DNA from 2 places in the Marinomonas sp. IMCC 4694 genome. Region 2 is predicted to be linked to the other one. Evidence: riboswitches for the same ligand, from Rfam matches in the RefSeq annotation. Region 2 holds a riboswitch; the other holds the start of a gene.
The links. A riboswitch is a leader RNA that binds a small molecule or an ion and turns the genes downstream of it on or off. The one in region 2 is predicted to bind cobalamin.

Region 1 (3,412 bases), 530 kb from region 2:
CGCATTTTTGATACTCAACTCGGCACTCCAATCCGTCGCAAAGTCATAACTAGCTCGCAGATTCAACACCCCGTACCCCGCTAATAGCGCTGAGTTTTTGGCATCATCATAACGCTCACCATAACTCGCTACAGTGAAGCCAAGAGTGCTATTAGCAAAATGTCGATCTACATCAATTCGAGCACTTTTATTGGCACGGCGCGCTAATCGATTTCCTTTTTCAGCACCAGCACTTAAATTTTCTGTATCCATAATGGTAGCCGCTAAAGCAAATGACCAATACTCGATTTGCAGACCGGTTGAAAGCTCTAACCCTCGAACTCGTGCCGATTCAATATTACCAACCGTAGGGTAATTCCATGTAATTAAATCATGATAATCGGCTTGAAAAACCGCCACATCCCAATAGCTATTTTGATAGTCACCACGTAAGCCAACTTCAAATGATTCTGAAGTCTCCGGACGAATTTCATTCGTTAACGTATAACCCCAATTTTCCGCATTCATTGAGTTAAATGTTGGGGCAGTAAAAGAAGTACGCCAGCTTGCTCTGACTGAGTAAACATCGTCAATCTGATAACCCAAAGCAACGCCGCCAGTAGTTTGTGTATCATACTCGTCGTATCGATCAGCACGTATATTCAACTGAGCACTGGCTTGCCCAAACTGAGACAGTGACTGAGCGAATACCCCCTTACTGGTTCGTTCTTTAGTGTAAGAGCCCTCAAAGTCATCTTGAATGTGCTCAGCTCCAAAAACCAGCTTATGATTACTTTGTGATAAGGTATTACTCCAACGTACACCTCGCGAGCGGCTATAAAAATAACTGTTCGTCTTGACTCCTTTGTCATTCAGAACATCAGAATCATCACGGGATTCTCGCAATTGAATTTCAGACTGCCAGTCCTCTGTCAAATCGACACCACTCGTTAATGCAATAGCCTGATTCACAAAGTCATTGCTGCGCAAACTACCAGTAGAGGTAGTGTAGTCCGACTGACCTTCTGCACGCATAATAAAAACCTTCGCATAGGCACCCGAATCAAATTCATAACCAAGGCGGGTAAAGATATTGTCATTTGAATATCCCATATCACCCGCATGCTCTTTGACTACTGTCCCATCAGTTTCGAACGTACCCACTGAAAGAAGATAGCTTGCGTCTCCTGATAATCCAGAAACGCTGGCACTCGCCTGTTGGGTATTAAAAGACCCGCCGCCTAGAGATACATTCGCTTGCGTTTCTTGACTCGCTTCAGGGAAAAACACTTGCACAACGCCCCCTGCCGCACTTGAGCCATACAAAGAAGACTTAGGTCCACGTACAATTTCAATGCGCTCAACTTGGAACATGGGCAGGTATTGCCATGAAGAAGACCCCGTTGAATGCGATTGGATTGGCACACCATCAATTAACAGCTTTGTGCCTGTACTGCTCGACCCTCGGGTATAAATGCTTGTGCTTTTGCCATACCCCCCATTCGTGACGATATCAATACCTGGCTGACTCGCCAATAACTCACTGAGTTCCTGAGGCTGCTGTTTGTTCACCGCATCCCTGTCAATCACAGTTACCGAAACTAATGAGTCAGCTTGATTTTGTTCGGTTGTCGTCGCCGTTACCACTAGAGGAGATAAAGTGAACGATGTTGTTGGTGAATTATTCGCATGAAGTGAAGGAACAGACACGATACTAAGCGCCACGAGGGTTCTCGTGAACGAAGGAGAAGGAAATGGAGTTTTCATAAAATAAGATCTACTGTTGCACTGAGCACGCCCGCACAGTGGTGACATTTGGCTCCAGCTTACGCGGAACCCCCAGCTACAGGCAGGTCTCCGGACTCAAAAGTTGCGAATGCAGGCTTTACCGCCTTCCCATGGTTTACCACAGTGGCTGATTGGCAAAGTTTGACTTTTTTACCGTTGCGGGGGCAGCGTCAGAATTGCACTGACTTCCCTATTATTGCTGACAACTTAGGTCAACAACCTGTAACGATGCGTACTCTAACATAAGGTGCCATCTGGGTCATATATGGTCCATCCCGCGATGCAAGATAAAGTTACTGGTATGACAGAAAGATATTGCTTCCATATATCCGGCCTTTAACTGAGGTTTTTGTAACCTCTGGCCCTGATGGAATTCGCTCGCTCCTACCTCATCAGATGATCGGCCTCTATGAGCCCTAGACCCTAGCAGGTTTTAGGAACGCAGGTCTTACCTTTTATGCCATCACTTGTACTTTATCCACGCAACTCGTTGCTGATCTACCTTGTTAACCGCTTTTCTGTTTAACTTTTCTTTGCATCTCATGACCAACTCGGTCGGGATCAGGCTGCTGCCTGATAAGATTCCTTTTTACTCAAGACCGCCCAAGCAATACGCGCATTTTTATTGGCGACCGCAACGGCTGAAATATTCTTACCACGGCGGTTATCAAGCTCCTTCACCCAACGATTACGGCGATCATCATGTTTGTCGGCCACCCTGACAACCGTCCTGCCACCATGGATCATCAAGGTTCTTAGATAGGTATCCCCTCGCTTACTGATGCCGAGCAAGGTGGGTTTTCCTCCGGTGGAATGTTGTCTAGGCACCAGCCCAAGCCAAGCGGCCAGCTCACGGCCGTTTTTGAACACGGTCACATCACTAATCGCCGCGATCAGTGCGGTGGCGCTCAACAGGCCGACGCCCGGAATGGTGAGCAAACGTTGGCAATCGTCATGGTTTTTGGCGATGGTTGCCAGTTGTAACTCAAGTGCCTCAATCCGATCATCTAAATGAACCATCTCATCGTAGAGCGTGCTGAGCAAGGCCCGAAATACATCACTTAATCCATTGTCTCTCTCTTCGAGAATAAGGGGGATGTGTTTTCGAACATAAGAAATCCCCTTGGGAATGATAATGCCGTATTCTATCAGTAGCCCCCTGATCTGATTGGCTTGCGCCGTTCTTCGGGCAACCGCTTGGCTACGCACACGGTGAATGCTCTGGATGTCCTGTTGCTCAATACTTTTCGTAGGCACAAAGCGCATACTCGGGCGCTGGATCGCTTCACAAATTGCCTCTGCATCTGCGGCATCATTCTTGTTTGATTTGACATAGGGTTTAACAAATTGAGGGGCAATAATACGAACCGAATGCCCCAAGGCCGTAAATTGACGGCACCAATAATGCGCACCGCCACAGGCTTCAATGCCAATGACACAAGGTGGAAGATTAGCGATGCAGGGTAACAGCTTGCTACGGCTGAGCTTTTTTCTGAAAACCACCTTCCCATGGTTATCTACGCCGTGCAATTGAAAGCTGGTTTTGCTCAAATCAACTCCGAGAGTACATACCTGGCCTTTTTTGCTATGCTCGTTCATGGTTCGCTCCGTTTCTTTTGATGAATGACATTGTTCACACAACTCA
Region 2 (3,412 bases):
TATGTATGTGATATTCAAAGTGATAATGCCCGCGTTTTCTGCTATCTTGCGCGGCCATTTTATTGGTAATTTTAGGTAAGACATAGATGATTTGTGGATTTGATTACGGCACATCGAACTGCGCCCTGGGTATTGTGCAAGACTCAGCGGTGCGTTTGGTGGCATTGGAAGGCAATCATTCTTTTTTACCCTCTACGCTTTATGCGTTAGACCGAGACCTAATTACAGAAGCGGTCGGGCGTGGCATGCAAGGGATGACTGCGCGCCATGACTTTGCTCAGTTACGACAAAACGCGCTGACTAGAGCGAAGCGTGCACGTTATGAAGAAGACATCGCCGACGACGATCAAACGGTGTTTTTTGGTCGTGCGGCGTTTGAAGAATATTTCCAATGGCCGGAAGAAGGCTACTTTGTGAAATCCCCCAAGTCGTTCTTGGGTGGCACCGGCCTGCGTGCGGAGCACATCTATTTTTTCGAAGATATCGTGACCTTGATGATGCAAAACATCAAACAACGTGCGGAAAAAAGCCTAGGCGCTGAGATCACCCACACTGTGATCGGTCGTCCGGTGAACTTTCAAGGCTTAGACGCCGAAGCGAGTAATCGACAGGCCTTAGAAATACTCACCACCGCGGGCAAACGGGCGGGATTCAAAGAAATCGAATTTCTGTATGAGCCGATCGCGGCGGGGTTGGATTTTGAGGTCAAAATGACCGACAACAAAACCGTGTTAGTGGTCGACATCGGTGGCGGCACCACCGACTGCGCCATGGTACGAATGGGGCCAGATTACGTCAAAAAAGACGATCGCCGCGGTGACTTTTTGGCTCATACCGGTGAGCGTGTCGGCGGGAACGATTTAGACATACAAATTGCCGGTAAACATCTCATGCCGTTGTTTGGTATGGATTCTTTGTTAAAAACCGGTTTGCCCATGCCAACGCAGATGTATTGGAACGCGATCACGACCAATGATGTGTCGGCGATTGCGACGTTTAACAGTATGGAAACAAAGCATCAGATTACTCAGATGCGTCAAGACGCGGCGCAACCCAAGCTGATCGAACGCTTTATGCGTATGCGTGAAGAAAAGCACAATTACCACATTGTGCGAAGTGCAGAGGAAGCCAAAATCGCCTTGTCTGACACCCACGAGCATAACGTCTTGTTAAATTACATTGAAGCGGGACTGAGTGCGGACATCACTCGTGACAGATTAGCGGCTTCTATTGCGTCGCCGCTGGAAAAAATGTTGAGCTTGATGTCGGCTGCGATAGAGCAAGCTGGTGAAAAGCCGGATGTGATATACATGACCGGTGGTTCAGCAAAATCGCCTGTTATTCGTGCGGCGATTCAGCAGCGAATTGGCGATATCCCCGTACTAGACGGGGACCACTTTGGTAGCGTTGCCGCGGGCTTAACTGTCTGGTCTGAACGTCTTTTTAAGTAATATGCTTGGTTGTTTAGAATGTTTTTGTGTGTTTTTTTAGATTATAGTCAGAAAATACCATGCATTAAGTGGGCTGTGGATGAGTCGCGTTCTGATGAGCATGAAAAGTATTCTTGCTGGCATGACTATTTGCTCTTGATTGGTTGCTTAACCTCTCATAAAACTTTAGGCTTCCAGCCTGCGATAGCACGCTATTTAGTGTGCTTATCGATTCTTGTAAAGGTGCTCAAATACGAGTGAAACGGGAAACAGGTGCGAGTTTGAACAAAGCCTGTGCTGCCCCCGCAACGGTAGATCAGCGATGTGTTTTTTCTTATTGCCACTGTTTGATTATGGGAAGGAATGAGAATCGCAAAAACACAGTATTCCCCTACGCTGATGAGTCCGGAGACCGGCCTTTATTGTTGGGCTTTTTATGAGCAACGTGTGTTGTATTAAAAGTCGTTGAATTTGAATCATACGGGTGTGTATGACATTTATTTTGGAGGCACATTGTGCATATTGAACCAGGCGTTGTAGACGGCGCTAAAATTGTTTTAAGTTACGCTACGGCGTTAGCGGCGTTTGGCTTTTCTGCGAAAGCGTCCATCGACATGATCAAAAAAGACGGATTTATGTCCTTGGTGGGGCGCAGTGTATTCACGACGCTGCTTGTGTTTGCTTTTTTTGAAATATTGCCCCATCAAACGGTGGGTGTCTCCGAAGTGCATCTTATTTTGGGTTCAACTTTGTTTCTGATCTTTGGTCCAGCGGCGGCGTCCATTGGGCTTATTTTGGGATTACTCACTCAAGGCGTTCTGTTGGCGCAGTTTGACCTGCCTCAATACGGTATGAATGTGACCACATTGTTGTTGCCATTGTTTGCTATGTCTGTGGTTGCGCGTCGCACGATTGCGGCCAATACTGCTTACGTGGATATTAGCTACCAACAAGCATTCAAATTGTCTTTGACTTACCAAGGCGGCATCGTAGCTTGGGTAGCGTTTTGGGCATTTTATGGACAAGGTTTTGGTGCTGAGAATCTAGCGTCAGTGGCGACCTTTGGTATGGCGTACCTGAGCGTGGTTTTGCTTGAGCCCTTGTTAGACCTTGCGGTACTAGCGAGTGCAAAAAACCTCCAACGTTTCAAAAAATCTACATTGATTGAAGCGCGCTTGTTTCACTGATCAACGGGTTTTAGCATTCCAAACGGTAAGATACCCAAGCAGTCGCTGCGCTACTTGGGTATTTTTTGTTTTCTAAACACGCTGACGTTCGCTTTGACTGTGTTCAATCACAAAATCGAGAAAAGCGCGGTTGGCTTTAGATAGGTAACTATTTTTACGCCAAGCGATGTTGAGATCGAGCCAAATGGGCGGGTCAAACGAGCGAGTGATCAGTTGGTCGTCGTCTTCAATGACCATGGCCAGCAAAGTAGACACGCCAAAGCCTTGTTGAGTAATGGACTTAATCAGCGGAATCAAATTGGTTTCGAAGCCAATTTTAGGCGTTCGTTGACACGCTTTTGCCAATTTATCGACGATGCGCCGATGAAAGAATCCTTCTTTAAACATCACTAATTCTTCGTCAAAAAACGCTTCTGGCGAGATCTTGTCCAGTTGGCTAAAAGGGTGGTCTGTTGCAATGGTGACCAGCATTTCTTCCCTGAGTAGCGCTCGAGTGTCTAAGCTGTCTGGCAATGTTTCGGCCACGATCACGCTCAAATCCAGCTCGCCTTTTTCGAGCATTTGCTGAAGCTGCCAAGTGCCACCTTCAATGACTTTTAAAGTGAGTGTTGGGTGTCGATGTCGAAACGCCATTAAAATGGGGGGGAAATAATACGATCCCAGCATGCTGGGAATCCCTACGCGAACTTCCCCTTGGCTAAGGCCTTTGAGTTCACTCATTTCAAGCAGGGCTTCGTCGGTCGCCTGAATGATTTTTTCTGCATGCAGTAAGAGCTTCTTACCTTCATCGGTTAG

Region 1: it holds a riboswitch for cobalamin, as region 2 does, so the genes downstream of both, FXV75_RS07655 (TonB-dependent receptor domain-containing protein) here and FXV75_RS05290 (energy-coupling factor ABC transporter permease) in region 2, are expected to answer to the same signal.

What each region holds. Positions count from the first base shown of each region.
Region 1 is NZ_VSRV01000001.1:1,668,492-1,671,903, reverse strand. It holds gene FXV75_RS07655 (TonB-dependent receptor domain-containing protein) at 1-1,704, opposite strand, end outside; cobalamin riboswitch at 1,810-2,006, opposite strand; gene FXV75_RS07650 (IS110 family transposase) at 2,329-3,366, opposite strand.
Region 2 is NZ_VSRV01000001.1:1,142,210-1,145,621, forward strand. It holds gene yegD (molecular chaperone) at 87-1,451, shown strand; cobalamin riboswitch at 1,655-1,866, shown strand; gene FXV75_RS05290 (energy-coupling factor ABC transporter permease) at 1,946-2,617, shown strand; gene FXV75_RS05295 (LysR family transcriptional regulator) at 2,690-3,412, opposite strand, start outside.